Regions from separate parts of the Streptomyces sp. NPDC017520 genome, predicted to be linked through region 1. Evidence: riboswitches for the same ligand, from Rfam matches in the RefSeq annotation. Region 1 holds a riboswitch; each other region holds the start of a gene.
What was found. Region 1 has a riboswitch for cyclic di-AMP ahead of ACH4KB_RS26745 (transglycosylase family protein). Riboswitches for the same ligand answer to the same signal wherever they lie in the genome.
Positions count from the first base shown of each region.

Region 2: linked by a shared signal. The riboswitch ahead of ACH4KB_RS15930 (M23 family metallopeptidase) and the one ahead of ACH4KB_RS26745 (transglycosylase family protein) in region 1 are both predicted to bind cyclic di-AMP.
Region 3: linked by a shared signal. The riboswitch ahead of ACH4KB_RS12840 (M23 family metallopeptidase) and the one ahead of ACH4KB_RS26745 (transglycosylase family protein) in region 1 are both predicted to bind cyclic di-AMP.
Region 4: linked by a shared signal. The riboswitch ahead of ACH4KB_RS14870 (transglycosylase SLT domain-containing protein) and the one ahead of ACH4KB_RS26745 (transglycosylase family protein) in region 1 are both predicted to bind cyclic di-AMP.

Region 1 covers NZ_JBIRKB010000012.1:102,990-107,193, forward strand. The annotation lists partial or broken gene ACH4KB_RS26735 (cytochrome P450) at 1-149, shown strand, start outside; gene ACH4KB_RS26740 (transglycosylase family protein) at 325-1,416, shown strand; cyclic di-AMP (ydaO/yuaA leader) riboswitch at 1,706-1,889, shown strand; gene ACH4KB_RS26745 (transglycosylase family protein) at 1,895-2,605, shown strand; gene eno (phosphopyruvate hydratase) at 2,930-4,204, shown strand, end outside.
Region 2 covers NZ_JBIRKB010000006.1:19,211-23,414, reverse strand. The annotation lists tRNA gene ACH4KB_RS15945 (tRNA-Met) at 1-21, shown strand, start outside; gene ACH4KB_RS15940 (MerR family transcriptional regulator) at 117-863, shown strand; gene ACH4KB_RS15935 (PP2C family protein-serine/threonine phosphatase) at 1,003-2,223, shown strand; cyclic di-AMP (ydaO/yuaA leader) riboswitch at 2,477-2,629, shown strand; gene ACH4KB_RS15930 (M23 family metallopeptidase) at 2,641-3,672, shown strand; gene ACH4KB_RS15925 (aldo/keto reductase) at 3,830-4,204, shown strand, end outside.
Region 3 covers NZ_JBIRKB010000004.1:490,730-494,933, reverse strand. The annotation lists gene ACH4KB_RS12845 (M16 family metallopeptidase) at 1-1,168, shown strand, start outside; cyclic di-AMP (ydaO/yuaA leader) riboswitch at 1,390-1,557, shown strand; gene ACH4KB_RS12840 (M23 family metallopeptidase) at 1,571-2,386, shown strand; gene ACH4KB_RS12835 (GntR family transcriptional regulator) at 2,564-3,271, shown strand; gene ACH4KB_RS12830 (HPr family phosphocarrier protein) at 3,430-3,711, opposite strand; gene ACH4KB_RS12825 (GNAT family N-acetyltransferase) at 3,953-4,204, shown strand, end outside.
Region 4 covers NZ_JBIRKB010000005.1:343,876-348,079, reverse strand. The annotation lists gene ACH4KB_RS14875 (GMC oxidoreductase) at 1-950, opposite strand, end outside; gene ACH4KB_RS14870 (transglycosylase SLT domain-containing protein) at 1,100-1,942, opposite strand; cyclic di-AMP (ydaO/yuaA leader) riboswitch at 1,948-2,135, opposite strand; gene ACH4KB_RS14865 (FAD-dependent oxidoreductase) at 2,588-3,979, shown strand; gene ACH4KB_RS14860 (SpoIIE family protein phosphatase) at 4,002-4,204, opposite strand, start outside.

The DNA of each region.
Region 1 (4,204 bases):
TGAGGCGCCTTCCTGACCTGCGGCTTGCGGGAGAACCTGGCGATTTGCGCTGGCGCGGCGGGCTCATCATGCGAGGACTGCGCACCCTTCCGGTCGAGTTCGAACCGGGTGTCCGGGCCGTGAAAAGTGACAGAGCGTCAACTTCGTGACTTTCACGTGATCTGCGCTGCATCGACTTGTGACACACGTTCGAGTCCCGCTAGGTTCACGGTTCGACGCGTCGGGCGCACCTTGCTCACGCGCCACTTGGGCGCCGAAGCAGCCACGGAATCCGCTGTGCGGCGCTCAGGCCACTCGCTTGTCAGTCGCACGGAAGGCATACCCATGGGCTCCGCGAACGGCAGACACCGCCGCCCTCGTCAGGCACCCGCCATCATCGTCGCCGCGGGCGTGACGGGATCGGCCATCGCCATCCCGCTGCTCGGCGCCGGCGGCGCGCACGCGGCCGAGGCCACCACCTGGGACCGGGTCGCCGAGTGCGAGAGCGGCGGCATGTGGAGTGCCGATCTCGGCAACGGCTACTACGGGGGGCTCCAGTTCTCGCAGGAGACCTGGTCGGCGTACGGCGGCACGGCGTTCGCGCCCCGCGCCGACCTCGCCAGCCGCTCGCAGCAGATCTCCGTCGCCGAGAAGGTCCTGGACGACCAGGGCCCGAAGGCGTGGCCCAGCTGTGCGGTGATCTCCGGCCTCGCGGTGGACGGCGGTCTGCCCGGCGTCGACCCGGGCACCTCGCCGTCCGCGGACCCGTCCGCGGATCCGTCCGCCGACCCGTCGGCGGACCCCTCGGCCGACCCGGCCTCCACCCCGACCGACGAAGCGGGCGAATCCGGTGAGTCCGGCGAGTCCGGTGAATCCGGCAAGGGTGAGAAGAGTGATGGGGCGGACAAGGGCGGTAGTGGTGGCGCGGAGAAGGGGAGTGAGGCCCCCGACCCCTCGGTGACGCCCTCCGCCCCGCCGGCCTCCGACGCGCCCGACACCTCGGACCCCTCCGCCGCCCCCGACGCCTCGACGGGCGAGGACGGCAAGGGGGGCAAGCATCGGGGAGCCCCCGCGCCCGAGGAGGCCGACGCGGGCCGGGAGGACGGTCCCCGTGAGTCCGGCCGGCACGCCTCGCGCGGCGAAGGCGACGCGCGGGACGGTGGCGCGGCGACCGCCGGCGGGTACACGGTGCGGCCCGGGGACAACCTCTGGGCGATCGCCGACGCCCAGGAGATCCCCGGCGGATGGACCGGCCTGTACGAGACGAACAAGGACCTCCTGGGCTCCGACCCGGACCTGATCCTGCCCGGCCAGAACCTGGACCTGGGCCCGGACCGGGGTGCGGGTGAGGACGCGGGCGAGGGTGCGGCCAAGGGCCCGGACCCGGCCGCTCCCGAGGGCGCAGGAACACCCGCAGGGGCGCCCGCCGCCAATTGATCGAATTCGGGAAAACACCCCGAAAATCGAGGCAGTTAAGAGACCTATGTCCACTTTTGCGTAAGTGAGACATGGGTCTCTTTGCTTCAACTGGCGCGTCTCGTCCGGCTGGTCCGGGCGAATCGCCCCTCACCTGCGGAAACGACCCGCCGGCCACGGCGAGTTCGGGCTGATTGCCCTCTATGTCCATCTTTGAATGTCGGGGTTGCCTGTGTTTACGGTCGGAGCCGCTCGCACCGCGGGCCCCGTCGACCGTCACGCCGAATCCTGCCGTCGGTCGAAGGGAACAGACGCGTAAGCGCCGTAGGCAGGAGCGGGGGACCCAGGTAAGCCGCCGGGTCCGGACGCCTCGTCGAAACCGACGAGAACGTACGGGACCGGCTAGGGGTGAAGTCGCGAGCAGCACCGCGCGACCGGGCAACTCATCAGCCCGAACCCGACAGCTCACCTCGTAGGCGTCGGTGAGGAGATTCGTTCCATGCTGCTGAACAGCAAGGGCAAGCACCGCCGCCCGTCCAAGGCCACCCGTATCGCCACCCTCGCGGGCGTCACCGGCGCCGCGATCGCCGTCCCGCTGATGGGTGCGACCAACGCCTCCGCCGCCTCCGTCGAGACCTGGGACGCCGTCGCCCAGTGCGAGTCCGGCGGCAACTGGTCCATCAACACCGGCAACGGCTACTACGGCGGACTGCAGTTCTCGCAGTCCAGCTGGGCCGCCGCCGGCGGTACGCAGTACGCCTCCCGTGCCGACCTGGCCTCCAAGGACCAGCAGATCGCCACCGCCGAGAAGCTCCTCGACATGCAGGGCCCGGGCGCCTGGGCCTGCGCCGGCGCCGGCGGTCTCACCAACGACGGTGTGGACCCGGGCGTGAACACCGGCTCCGGCTCCGGCTCCGGCGAGAGCAAGCCCGAGCAGGCGCAGCCCGAGCGTCAGGCCGAGCAGCCCACCACGCGCTCCGAGCAGCGCGAGGCCCCCAAGGCCGAGAGCAAGAAGACCGTCACCACCCCGACCGGCGAGAAGGTCCAGAAGGGCGACGGCGAGTACAAGGTCAAGGCCGGCGACACCCTGAGCACCATCGCCGAGGCGGAGGGCGTCAAGGGCGGCTGGAGCAAGCTCTTCAAGCTCAACGACGACATCGTCAAGGACGCGGACCTGATCTTCCCGGGTCAGCAGCTCCACCTGAAGTAACCGCCGTCTCTCCTCCCCGGAGGAGAAGCGTCCGGCGGCACTTCTCCTCGCACGGCTCCCCGGCCCGGCGCGCTCGTTCCCCCCAGCGCGCCGGGCCGGGTTCTTCGTGAGCGGCGGGCTCCGATGGACCCGCATGCGTTCACCTCTTGTTGTTACCGCACAGTAGATTTCTAGAGTTTTGTCCCGTGATGCAGGTCCTTGGGCCCTTTTTCGTCCCAGGAGGCGGGCGGTCGGCTGGCCGACGCGGCCGGGCCCGATAGGCTCGTGTCGCAAGGCCACAGTGACCCTGCACAACCAGTGTCAGATCCCAGAAGGAGATGCCTCGTGCCGTCCATCGACGTCGTCGTAGCCAGGGAAATCCTCGACTCCCGGGGCAACCCCACGGTCGAGGTCGAGGTTGGCCTCGACGACGGCAGCACGGGCCGTGCTGCTGTTCCGTCCGGTGCCTCCACCGGTGCGTTCGAGGCCATCGAGCTTCGCGACGGTGACCCCAACCGCTACATGGGCAAGGGCGTCGAGAAGGCCGTCCTCGCCGTCATCGAGCAGATCGGCCCGGAGCTCGTCGGGTACGACGCCACCGAGCAGCGCCTCATCGACCAGGCGATGTTCGACCTCGACGCCACCGAGAACAAGGCGTCGCTCGGTGCGAACGCCATCCTCGGCGTCTCGCTGGCCGTCGCGCACGCCGCCTCCGAGGCGTCCGACCTGCCGCTCTTCCGCTACCTCGGCGGCCCGAACGCGCACCTGCTGCCCGTTCCGATGATGAACATCCTGAACGGCGGTTCGCACGCCGACTCCAACGTGGACGTCCAGGAGTTCATGATCGCCCCGATCGGCGCGGAGTCCTTCTCCGAGGGCCTGCGCTGGGGTGCGGAGGTCTACCACACGCTGAAGAAGGTCCTCAAGACCAAGGGCCTGTCCACCGGACTCGGCGACGAGGGCGGCTTCGCCCCGAACCTGGAGTCCAACCGCGCCGCCCTGGACCTCATCGTCGAGGCCATCAAGGAGGCCGGTTACGTCCCGGGCCGCGACATCGCGCTCGCGCTCGACGTCGCCGCGTCCGAGTTCTACAAGGACGGCGTCTACGAGTTCGAGGGCAAGTCCCGCTCGGCCGCCGAGATGACCGAGTACTACGAGGAGCTCGTCTCCGCGTACCCGCTGGTCTCCATCGAGGACCCGCTGTACGAGGACGACTGGGCCGGCTGGAAGGTCATCACCGACCGCATCGGCGCCAAGGTGCAGATCGTCGGCGACGACCTCTTCGTCACCAACCCCGAGCGACTGGCCCGCGGCATCGAGGAGGGCTCCGCCAACGCCCTGCTCGTGAAGGTCAACCAGATCGGTTCGCTGACCGAGACCCTGGACGCCGTCGAGCTGGCCCAGCGCAACGGCTTCAAGTGCATGATGTCGCACCGCTCCGGCGAGACCGAGGACGTCACCATCGCCGACCTCGCCGTCGCCGTGAACTGCGGCCAGATCAAGACCGGCGCCCCGGCCCGCTCGGACCGCGTCGCCAAGTACAACCAGCTGCTGCGCATCGAGGAGATCCTCGACGACGCCGCGGTGTACGCGGGCCGTTCCGCCTTCCCGCGCTTCAAG
Region 2 (4,204 bases), on a different contig from region 1:
GTTCAAATCCTGTCCCCGCTACTGAAGGCCCGGGCCCGGCACGCACAGCGTGCCGGGCCCGAGTCGTTTCCCGGCGTCGTGATGGCGCGGCTTGACCTTGACGCAGCGTTTCCGGCATGGAGTGGTCCATTCAGGAAATCGCCCGTCGGGCCGGCACCACGAGCCGCACGCTCCGGCATTACGGAGACGTCGGTCTCCTCACGCCGAGCCGGATCGGGAGCAACGGCTACCGCTACTACGACCAGGACGCCCTCGTCCGGCTGCAGCGCATCCTGCTGCTGCGGGAGCTGGGCCTCTCGCTGTCCGCCATCAAGGACGTGCTCGCGGGGCAGCGGGACACGGCGGTGGCGCTGCGGGCGCATCTGCGGCTGCTCGAACAGGAGCAGGCGCGCATCGGGCGGCAGATCGCCTCGGTGCGGACCACTCTCCACAAGACGCAGGAGGGGATGGAACTCATGGCCGATGAAGTGTTCGACGGCTTCGATCACACCGCCCACGAGCAGGAGGTCACCGAGCGCTGGGGCCGGGACGCGTACGAGGAGGGCGACCGCTGGTGGCGTTCGCTCGGCGACGAGCAGAAGAAGGCGTTCCAGGACGAGCACGAGGCCATCGCGCGCGCCTGGGGACGGGCCAGGGAGGGAGGGCTCGCCGCCGACGGGGCCGAGGCGCAGGACCTCGCGCGGCGGCACTGCGCCTGGCTGTCCTCGGCCAAGGCGCCCAGTCGTTCGTATGTGATCGGGCTCGGCGAGATGTATGTCGCCGACCCCCGCTTCGGAAAGAACTACGATCGCTACGGGGACGGCACCGCCGCCTTCGTACGGGACGCACTGACGGTATACGCGGAACACCGGCTCTCCGACTGACCACGGAAGGCCGGGCCTCCGCCCGCTCCCCCTATTCGGCCGATGCGGAGTAGCCGCTCGGCGCGGCTCCGGGAAGCCTGGGCGGGGCGCGGTACCGTCCGCAGCCGTGGGTGGACCGGGCAGGAGTGCACAGGTGGGGATGGCCGACGAACGGCGCAGTGCCACGGCGGGGAGTTTCGACGCCGTGGGCCGGGTGGTGTTCGGGTCCCGGGAGGGCCAGCTGACGTCCGACGGGCGGCGCACCGGACGGTTCGTCCGGCTGCTCCCGGCCCTGCTGATCCTCGGCGGGCTGGTGCTCGACTCGCTGACTCCGCCCAACTTCACCGCTGTCCCCCTGTTCGTCGCGGCCCCGCTGATCGCCGCGCCGTTCTTCTCGAAGTCCCGGACCGTCCGTACGGGCATCGCCGCGGTCCTCTCCGTCATCGCGATGAGGCTCTCCGACGGGACGTCCACCCAGGTGGTCCCGATCATCGAGCTGATCACCGTGCTCACGGCCTCGGTGCTGGCCCTCGTCATCAACGGCGTCGTACGGCGTGGCAACGAGCAGCTGGCCTCGGCCCGGGTCATCGCGGAGACCGCCATGCGGGCCGTGCTGCCGACCCCGGCCGAGCGGATCGGCGGACTCCAGGTGGCCGCGCGGTACGAGGCGGCCCAGGCGGACGAGTTCGTGGGCGGCGACCTGTTCGCCGTCGCGGACACCCCGTACGGAGTGCGTCTGGTCGTCGGCGACGTACGCGGCAAGGGGCTGGACGCCGTCGAGGCGGTGGCGGTGATCATCGGGGCGTTCCGGGAGGCGGCCGAGCAGGAGCGTTCGCTGGAGGGTGTCGCGCAGCGGCTGGAGCGGGCGCTGGCCCGGGAGGGGACGCGGCGGTACGGGCTGGACGCGATGGAGGGGTTCATCACCGCCGTGCTGGCCGAGATCCCGCCCGGTGCCGCCTCGTTGCGCCTCGTCAACCGCGGTCACCCCGAGCCGATCCTGCTGCACGCCGACGGCGCCCTGGAGGTGCTGGCACCCTCGGTGCCCGCCATGCCGCTGGGGATGGACCTGGGGGTGTGGCCGGACCGGTCCGACGAGTGGGCGATGCCCGCGGGGGCGACGCTCCTCGCCTTCACGGACGGCCTGTCCGAGGCCCGGGACCCGAACGGGGTCTTCTACGATCCGGCGGCCCGGCTGCGCGGCCGGATCTTCCCGGGCCCGGAGGAGCTGTTGTCCGCGCTGACGGACGACGTACGGCTGCACACCGGTGGGCGGACCACGGACGACATGGCGCTCATCGCGGTCGGCCGGCCGGCGGAGGGGCAGCCCGTGCGCCGGACGACGGTGAAGATCGTGGGCCGGGGCGATGACGCCGGGCGGTGACGCCGGAGTGATGGTGCCGGGCGGTGACACGGTGCGTAATCAAAAGGCGCCGCTCCGCATAACATTTGACACACTGTCAGAAAAAGCAGTGTGGCTGAGGCGTGGTCAAGTCGCCCGATTGCGCCCGGTTGTCACCCGTACATCCCTGCCGTGTTCGTTAATGATCAACAGGAACAGCTTGGAATAGGGCCCGTCCGTCTATTAACGTTCGATAACGCAGCGCGGTCGTCACAGCCGTCGTCAGAGACGGCGCCGCGCGCGAGCGCCGAATTCCGCAAGGGAACCGGGGAACCACCTACATGGGGTGAATCGGACGCCTGCGTCTCGTGAGAGACGGAGGGGCCCGTAGGAGACCTTCCTGCTCCGAACCCGTCAGCTAACCCGGTAGGCGAGAAGGAAGGAAAGGAGTGCGCCCACGTGGCGTCCAACAAGCCTGCCCCTGAGGCCCCGTCACCCTTCAGTGCCGACACCCTCGGTGGCGAGGAGCGCACCTGGGAGGAATGGAACCCCACCGCGGAGTCCATCCGTCCCGTGCGCGGCAAGCACCGCGTGGCCAAGCAGCGTGGTCTGGCCCGTAGCTCCACCGTCCTCGGAGTCGGTGTCATAGCGGCTGTCGGCGCGGGCGGTATGGCCACCGCTCAGGACAAGGCGCCGGTCTCCATCTCTCTTCCCGATTCCATCGTGGACAACCTCCCCGACGCCAAGTCCCTTCCCGGCGTCGGGTCTTTGATGTCCGAGGAGGCGGAGCCCGCCCCGGTCGCCGCGTCCGCGCCGCTCACCACCGCCGGCCTCACCACCGCCGAGGCCGAGCAGGGCACCGGCGCCGGCGAGGCGCTGCGCGCCCGGATCCTCCAGCAGGCCGAGCAGCAGCAGGCCAGCGCCGACGCCGAGGCCAAGGCCGCCGCCGAGAAGGCAGCGGCCGAGACCGCCGCCGCCGAGGCCAAGAAGCAGCAGGACGAGGCCGAGGCCGCTGCCGCCGCGAAGAAGAAGGCGGCGGAGGAAGCGGCGAAGAAGAAGAAGGAGGCCGAGCGGCTCGCCAAGCTCGCCGCCAGCTTCTCCCTCCCCACCTTCTCGTACACGATCACCTCGACCTACGGTCAGTCCGGCGCGCTCTGGTCCTCGGGCCAGCACACCGGTCTCGACTTCGCCGGGTCGGCCGGCGCACCGCTCAAGGCCGTGCACAGCGGCACGATCACATCGGCCGGCTACTCCGGTTCGTACGGCTACCGCACGGTCCTGCAGCTGGAGGACGGCACGGAGATCTGGTACGCCCACCAGTCCTCGATCGAGGTCTCCGTCGGCCAGAAGGTGACCACCGGCCAGACCATCGGCCGCATGGGCGACAGCGGCAACGTCACCGGCGTCCACCTCCACCTGGAGGTCCGCACCGCGGGCGGTTCCGCGATGGACCCGATGGCCTGGCTCAACAGCAAGGGCCTGAACGTCTGATCTCCAGGCCCCGCGGCTGACGTCCTTCGTCGCCGCCCCGCAACCCCGGCAGCCCTGACGCACACCCCCCGACGTCAGGGCTGCCGGTCTGTCCGGGGACGGTACGGTCCGGCGGGCGGCGGAATACCGTCCCCGCCCCGTCCCGTTGAACCTCCACATGACTTCTCCGCGCATTCTCGGCAGCTCCGACCTCCAGGTTTTCCCTCTCGCCCTCGGCGGCAACGTCTTCGGCTGGACGGCGGACGAGGACCAGTCCTTCGCGGTCCTGGACGCGTACGTCGCGGCCGGCGGCAACTTCATCGACACCGCCGACGCCTACTCCGCCTGGGTCGAGGGCAACGAGGGCGGTGAGTCGGAGACCGTCATCGGCAAGTGGCTCGCCTCCCGCTCCAACCGGGCCGACATCGTCGTCGCCACCAAGGCCGGCGCCCACCCCGACCACCGGGGCCTGTCCGCCGGCACCATCAAGGGCGCGGCGGAGGCATCGCTGCGCCGCCTCGGCACCGACCACATCGACCTCTACTACACGCAC
Region 3 (4,204 bases), on a different contig from region 1:
GGCGCTCTCGGAGGGCACCGACAAGCACAGCGCCGAGGAGTTCGCCGCCGAGCTGGAGCGCTGCGGCGCCACGCTCGACGCGCACGCCGACCACCCCGGCATCCGGGTCTCCCTGGAGGTCCCGGTCTCCCGGCTGACCAAGGCCCTCGGGCTGGTCGCCGAGGCGCTGCGGGCCCCGGCCTTCGACCGGAGCGAGATCGAGCGCCTCGTCGGCAACCGCCTCGACGAGATCCCGCACGAGCACGCCAACCCGTCCCGGCGTGCCGCCAAGCAGCTCTCCAAGGAGCTGTTCCCGGCCACCGCCCGGATGTCCCGCCCGCGCCTGGGCACGGAGGAGACGGTCCGGCGGATCGACGAGAGGGCCGTGCGCGCCTTCTTCGACGCCCACGTCCGGCCGTCCACCGCGACGGCCGTGATCGTCGGCGACCTGACCGGTATCGACCTGGACGCGCTACTGGCCCAGACCCTCGGCGACTGGTCGGGCAACGCCGGCCAGGCCCGCCCGGTGCCCCCCATCACCGCGGACGACACCGGCCGCGTCGTGATCGTGGACCGGCCCGGCGCGGTCCAGACCCAGCTGCTGATCGGCCGCATCGGCGCCGACCGGCACGAGCGCGTGTGGCCCGCCCAGGTGCTCGGCACCTACTGCCTGGGCGGCACCCTCACCTCCCGGCTGGACCGGGTGCTGCGCGAGGAGAAGGGTTACACCTACGGGGTGCGGGCCTTCGCCCAGGTGCTGCGCTCCAGCGGCCCCGACTCGGGCGGCGCGGCCATGCTCGCGATCAGCGGCTCGGTGGACACGGAGTCCACGGGACCGGCGCTGGACGACCTCTGGAAGGTCCTGCGGACGCTGGCCGCCGAGGGGCTGACCGACGCCGAGCGCGAGACGGCCGTACAGAACCTGGTGGGCGTCGCCCCGCTGAAGTTCGAGACCGCCGCATCCGTCGCGAGCACGCTGGCCGACCAGGTCGAGCAGCACCTCCCCGACGACTACCAGGCCCACCTCTACGCCCGGCTCGCCGAGACGGGCACCGTGGAGGCGACCGCCGCCGTGGTCAGCGCCTTCCCGGTCGACCGGCTGGTCACGGTCCTCGTGGGGGACGCCGCCCGGATCGAGGAGCCCGTGAAGGCCCTCGGCATCGGAGAGGTGTCCGTCGTCACCGGCTGACGCACGTGTGGCACACCGCCGCGAACAGGACCCCGACGAACGCATATTCGTCGGGGTCCTCCTTTTTGTTCGATTAGTCCATTTCATCCCCTTTGGGGGAGAGGTTGCCTGTCTGCCCTGTGGGATGTGCGACAAATCCCCTTGTCCGTTTGGTGATGGGAAGTCGCCCCGCCTAGCGTCGGCTCGGCTGTCCGCCACCCGTATGCCGCAGCCGCGGCGCCGGGCAGTCATCGCCGAGTCCCCGTCAGGCGCGAGCCTGGGGAGCCGGGGACCCACGCAGTCCCTGGGGTGAATCGGAGGCCCGTGCCGCGAAACCGGCGCGGGGATCCGTAGGAGACCTTCCTGCTCCGAACCCGTCAGCTAACCCGGTAGGCGAGAAGGAAGGAAAGGATCAGCCCCTCCATGGCGTTCACCCGTGCCACCGGGAAGCACCGTGCCCCGAGCCGCCTCACGCGCCGGAGCGCCCAGGCCGCCGGCATCGCGGCTCTGGCCACCACCGGTGTCCTCGGCTCGCTGGCCTCGCCGGCCCTCGCCGCGGACACCGAGGCCGCCCAGGTCGCCGACACCGGCCTCACCCAGACCGTCGCCCTCGACGCCACTCTCGCCGAGCAGATAGACGCCCAGGCCCACGCCCAGAAGCAGCAGGCCGACGCGATCGCGAAGGCGAAGGCCGAGGCCGCCGCGGAGGCCCGCGAGAAGGCCGCCAAGGCCAAGGCCAAGGCGGAGGCCGAGCGCAAGGCAGAGGCCCGCGCCAAGGAGGTCCGCGAGGAGAAGGCCCGTGCCGCCCGCGCCGCCGAGCGCGCCCGCCTGAACGCCTTCCACCTCCCCGTCGCCGGCTCCCACGTCACCACCGGCTACAACGCCGGCGGTTCGCTCTGGTCCTCCGGCAGCCACTCCGGCGTGGACTTCCAGGCCGCCTCCGGCAGCTCCGTCGTCGCCGTCGGCGCCGGCACGGTCGTCGAGGCCGGCTGGGGCGGCGCGTACGGCAACAACATCGTGCTCCGGATGACGGACGGCACGTACACCCAGTACGGCCACCTCTCCTCGATCGGCGTCTCCGTCGGCCAGAGCGTCTCCTCCGGCCAGCAGATCGGCCTCTCCGGCTCCACCGGCAACTCCACCGGCCCGCACCTGCACTTCGAGGCCCGGACCAGCCCCGACTACGGCTCCGACATGGACCCCGTCGGCTACCTGCGCTCCCACGGACTGAACGTCTGACCCGCCCCGCGCGACGTTGCCCGAAGGCCCCGGCACCCGCCGGGGCCCTCGGCGATTCGGGCCCGTGGATATCCACGAATTCCGGCCTGCCATCGGAAATTCCGGCAGATTGCAATAGAGTCACGGAACAGACGTCGGGCGGCCGCGTTTCGCGGGGATCAAGGCGGAGGTTCGGACATGCGCATTCCCGCGCATTCGGTATGCACGGCAATCCGTGACGACATCGTCTCCGGTGTCTACGAGCGGGGCAGCCGCCTCACCGAGGAGTTGCTGGCCCGCCGCTACGGGGTCTCCCGCGTCCCGGTCCGTGAGGCCCTGCGCACCCTGGAGTCCGAGGGCTTCGTCGTCACCCGCAGACATGCGGGCGCCTGTGTCGCCGAGCCCACCGTGCAGGAGGCGGCCGACCTCCTGGAAGTGCGGATGCTGCTGGAGCCCCTGGGGGCGGCCCGCGCCGCGCAGCGCCGCACGGAAGCCCACCTGAAGGTGCTCCGGGGCCTGGTCAGACTGGGCCAGGAGCGCGCCCGCCGGGGCGAGGGCGAGGATCTGCGCTCGCTGGCCGGCTGGTTCCACGAGACCCTCGCGCAGGCCTCCGGCAGCCCCGGGCTCATCGCCCTGCTCACCCAGCTCCGGCACAAGATCGCCTGGATGTACGCGGTCGAGCAGCCGGCCCGCCCGGTCGACTCCTGGGCCGAGCGCGGCGCGATCGTGGACGCCGTGGCGCGCGGCGACGCCGACCGGGCGAGGGCGCTGACCGCCCAGTACGCGGAACGCGCCGCGGGGGCCCACCGGCTGCGCCGCCCGCGACCGCCGGGGCGGCGCACCGCGCCCGTTCCCCGCGTGAGTACTTCGCAACATGACGTAAACATCGCGGGCGTCCGCAATTAACAGAAGAGCCGTAGACAGAGAGAAGTAATTGCGGGGCATTGTTTGTGCTGTCCGCAATTGTCGATGCGTAGCTCTTTTCCGAAAGCGAAAGAGCCGTGACCCCTCAGAGGGTCACGGCTCTCGCACCGGTCGAATCCGGCCGGGCCGGGTCGCGTGGGTCAGACGGTCTCGGGGAGTTCTTCCAAGCCCTCGGCGACCAGCTTCGCGAGCCGGTCCAGAGCGGCCTCGGCTTCGTCCGCGTCGGACGCGAGCACGATCTCCTCGCCGCCCTGTGCGCCCAGGCCGAGCACGGCGAGCATGGAGGCGGCGTTCACCGGGTTGCCGTCGGACTTGGCGATCGTCACGGGGACGCCGGAAGCCGTGGCGGCACGGACGAAGATGGAAGCGGGGCGGGCGTGCAGGCCCTCGGCCCAACCGACGTTTACGCGGCGCTCAGCCATGGTTCTGCCCTTCACATATCAACGGTTGTCTAGACCAGTCTCTCATGCAGTGCGTGGTGCTGTGCCCGGCCTCCTGTCCGGCGCTGTGCCCGGTCTCCTGCCGGTCCTGCCCGGTCTCCTGCCGGTCCTGTGCCCGGCCTCCTGTCCCGTCCTGTGCTCCGGCGGCCCCCGGTCCGGGCCCCCTCAGACTGCCCGGGCACCGATCCCTCCGCGACCGGGGTCCCCGCCGTAGGCTTTGCCCATGGAGCCCACGCCGGAGCAGAGTCCGCATCACGCGTACCCCGACCACTGGGAAGCGGACGTGGTGCTCCGCGACGGGGGCACCGCGCGCATCAGGCCGATCACCACGGACGACGCCGAGCGACTGGTCAGCTTCTACGAGCAGGTGTCCGACGAGTCGAAGTACTACCGGTTCTTCGCCCCGTATCCGCGCCTATCCGACCGGGACGTGCACCGCTTCACCCATCACGACTACGTCGACCGGGTGGGACTG
Region 4 (4,204 bases), on a different contig from region 1:
CGGCCGACGGTGTCCAGCTGGTCGATGAGCACCGTGTAGCCGCCGCCCGGGGCCGGGGTGACCGTGGTGACCTGGTGGAGCGGGGAGATGGTGACCCGGCCGGTGGCCCTGATCCGGTCGATGTAGGTCTTCTGGAGCGATTTCTTGCCGTAGTTGTTGCCGTAGAGGATCTCGGCGTCCAGGGCCGACCTGGGGACGGTCCCGGCCGCCTCCTGCTTCATGTAGTCCCAGTCGTAGACGGCGGGAACGAAGAGGAACGGGAAGCCGGAGCGCTGGGCGTGTTTCCGGCCGACCCGGGCGTACTGGTAGCAGTCGACGCTGTCGAACCAGGCGGGGTCGATGGTGGTGACGCCCAGTCCGCTGTTGGCGCGCGGGTAGTAGGTGCGGTACATCTCCCCGGCGTTCACCGAGGGGAGGATCGCGCCGAAGTTCTCCCGGCGCGGGGTGACGGCCATACCGCCGTTGACCAGGGACCCGCCGCCGACACCGCGGCCCTGGTAGACGGTGATGCCGGCGAACTCCTCGGCGTCCAGGATGCCGGTGTAGCGGTTGACGTCCTTGTCGATGGGGAAGCCGAGGAAGTTGCTCAGCGGCTGCTTGGTCCTGGTCCGCAGCCAGAAGGAGCGGTCGTCGGGTCTGGTGGTGTTGGCGAAGATCTTGCCGTCCGCACCCGGCGTGTCCCAGGCCATGCCCATCTCGACCATATGGACGTCGACGCCGGCCTGGGCGAGCCGGAGGGCCGCCACGGAGCCGCCGTATCCGGTGCCGACGACCAGCACCGGCACCCGGGCCCCGGAGCCGATCGGCGCTGCTGCCGTCCGGACGCCCGCCCACGCCGGTGCGGAGTGCCCGGCGATAGCCGCAGCCCCCAGGAGAGAACCTGTTCCAGCGATGAATCTTCGACGCGAGACACCCTTGGTCTCGCCATCCCGCATGGTGGTGTCGCTCATGTGACATACCTCACTCTCGACAGAGTGCAACAGGTTCTACTGTCGATCGCCTGGCAAGTCACTAGAAACTTGGGGGTAACTTCCCGGTACGCGCATGGGGCCCCGGACCAAGATGAGGTCCGGGGCCCCTCGGGCTCGGGCGCGGAGGATCAGTAGGCGCCGAAGACGTTGTCGATCGAGCCGTAGCGGTCCGCCGCGTAGTTGCACGCGGCCGTGATGTTGGCGACCGGGTCGTAGCTGTCGGTCGAGGTGCCGGGCACGTGGTAGGCCTGGAAGGTCGGGTCGATGACCTGGAGCAGCCCCTTGGACGGGGTGCCCTTGACCGCGTTGGAGTCCCAGTTGTTGATCGCGGCCGGGTTGCCCGAGGACTCGCGCATGATGTTGCGGTGGATGCCCTCGTAGGTGCCGGGGATGCCCTGCTCGGCCATGACCGCCAGCGACTCCTTGATCCAGCCGTCGAGGTCGTTCGTGTACGTGACGGCCTTCTCGGCGGCCGGAGCGGCCTTTGCCGCGGGAGTGGCGTTGACACGCTCCGAACGGTCGGCACGGTCCGCCTCGGCACCACGCACGGCGGACGGGGAAGCCTCGGCGGCCTTGTCCGCCTTACCACCCGAAGGGGCCTCGGCCTTGGTTCCGAGGGTCAGCTTGATACCCGGGTGAATAAGATCGGGATTCTCTCCGATGATCTTCCGGTTGCCTTCGTACAGCTTCTCCCAGCCGCCGCTCACGGAATATTCGCGGGCGATCTTGGAAAGCGTCTCACCGGCCGCCACGGAATGCTCGGCGGGCGCGGCCCGCACGGCGGAATTCACCTGGGGAATCGAGGCGGGCGCCACGGCCTGCTGCGGCGCGGTGGCGGGCACGGGGGCCGCGAAGGCGCTGGTGGCACCTATCACGGGGAGGGCGAGGACGGCTCCACCTGTAGTCACGGCTGCAAGGCCGCGGCGCAGCGAGGTGGAACGGGAACGACGGTGCTTACCCTGTGCGGGCATGGGGGATTTCCTCTCCGGCGCCTGCGGGGTGAGCTGTCGGGTTCAGACGGGAGATGTCTGGCCGCACGCTCGTGCGGCTTCACCCCAAGCCGTTCCGGTTACGGATCGGCGACTTACCTGGGTCCCCCGCTCCTGCCGTACTCGAGTGGGTTTCGGATTCCCGGACGGCGGCAGGATTCGGCGTTCCATCCGGATTGACGGTGACCGTAGGCGAGAAACGCCGAACAGAACAAGCCCCGCATTCCGGATTCCCTTTTCCACGCAAGATCGAAAGACGGAATCGCCGGATCGGGTCACTCCGTCACGTCGTCAACTTTCTTCGCACAGAAGGGAACCGAAGCTTCCACTTCCGCGTCCGCCCTCGCGGACGTGACGCTCACCACTCCCTCGCGGTGATGGCGAAAACGAGCCCAAGCAAATACCCCAGAAGCGCCAGTAAGCCTTTTATTGAGCAGAATGCCCAAAAGAAGCGAATCGCCCATATCGGCACAGAAAAACGGGCCAATCGGACACTCTAGGCGGGGCCGGTCGAACAGCCCTCGGGGCGATCGCTTACGGTGTGCGGTGGAGACTAGTAAGCCAACCCTTACCTCCGACGTACGCTGTACCTGCCCGCGTTCGCCCGCCCCGAAGGATCACCACGCCATGACACGCCCCGTCCGCGTCGCCATTGTCGGAGCCGGCCCCGCCGGTATCTACGCTGCGGACGCGCTGCTCAAATCCGAGGTCTGCCAGGACCCGGGGGTCTCCATCGACCTCTTCGAGCGCATGCCCGCGCCCTTCGGCCTCATCCGCTATGGCGTGGCCCCCGACCACCCGCGGATCAAGGGCATCGTCAAGGCCCTGCACCAGGTGCTGGACAAGCCCCAGATCCGGCTCTTCGGGAACGTCAGCTACCCGCACGACATCGGCCTGGACGACCTGCGGTCGTTCTACGACGCGGTGATCTTCTCCACCGGCGCCGAGGCCGACCGGGCGCTCGACGTCCCCGGCATCCAGCTGGACGGCTCCTACGGCGCGGCCGAGTTCGTCTCCTGGTACGACGGGCACCCCGAGGTCCCGCGCACCTGGCCGCTCGCCGCGGAGAAGGTCGCCGTGCTCGGCGTCGGGAACGTGGCCCTGGACGTGGCCCGCGTCCTGGCCAAGACGGCGGACGAGCTGCTGCCCACCGAGATCCCGGACAACGTGTACCAGGGCCTCAAGGAGAACAAGGCGCTGGAGGTGCACGTCTTCGGGCGGCGTGGCCCCGCACAGGCCAAGTTCAGCCCGATGGAGCTGCGGGAGCTGGACCACTCCCCCAACATCGAGGTCATCGTCAACCCCGAGGACATCGAGTACGACGAGGGCTCCATCGCGACCCGCCGGGAGAACAAGCAGGCCAACATGGTCGCGCAGACCCTGGAGAACTGGGCGATCCGCGATGTCGGCGACCGCCCGCACAAGCTGTTCCTGCACTTCTTCGAGTCCCCGGTCGAGATCCTCGGCGAGGACGGCAAGGTCGTGGCGCTGCGCACCGAGCGCACCGAGCTGGACGGCACCGGCAACGTCCGGGGCACCGGCCGGTTCACGGACTGGGACATGCAGAGCGTCTACCGGGCCGTCGGCTACTACTCGGAGGAGCTGCCCAAGCTCCCCTTCGACGTGGCCTCCGGCACCGTGCCGCACGAGGCGGGACGCGTCATCTCCGGCGACGAGCACATGGCCTCGGTCTACGTCACGGGCTGGATCAAGCGCGGTCCGATCGGTCTGATCGGACACACCAAGGGCGACGCGAACGAGACGGTCGCCTGCGTCCTGGAAGACCGGGCGGCCGGCCGGCTGCCGGAGCCGGCCACGCCCGCTCCGGAGGCCGTCGAGGCCTTCCTGGCGGACCGCGGCGTGCGCTACACGACCTGGGAGGGCTGGCACAAGCTGGACGCCCACGAGCAGGCTCTGGGCGCGGCCCAGGGCCGTGAGCGGATCAAGGTCGTGGAGCGCGAGGGGATGCTGGAGGCCTCCGGCGCCTTCGCGCCGGCGGAGCCGCCGGCCGACGTCTGATCAACGCCTCGGCGGCGCCTGATCAGCAGGACGTCTCTCCGGAGGCCGGATCCGGTGCGCCTGCCGTGCGCCCCGGGTCCGGCCTCCTGAACGTGCGCCACAGGTCGGGGCCGGGCGCCCGGTCCTCCCGCGGCCGGCGGACCTCCGGGGCCCCGGCCCACCGGGCGGCGAGCAGCAGCGCGATGTCGTCGGGGCGGTCGACGGCCGCCCTGGCCTCTCCGATGA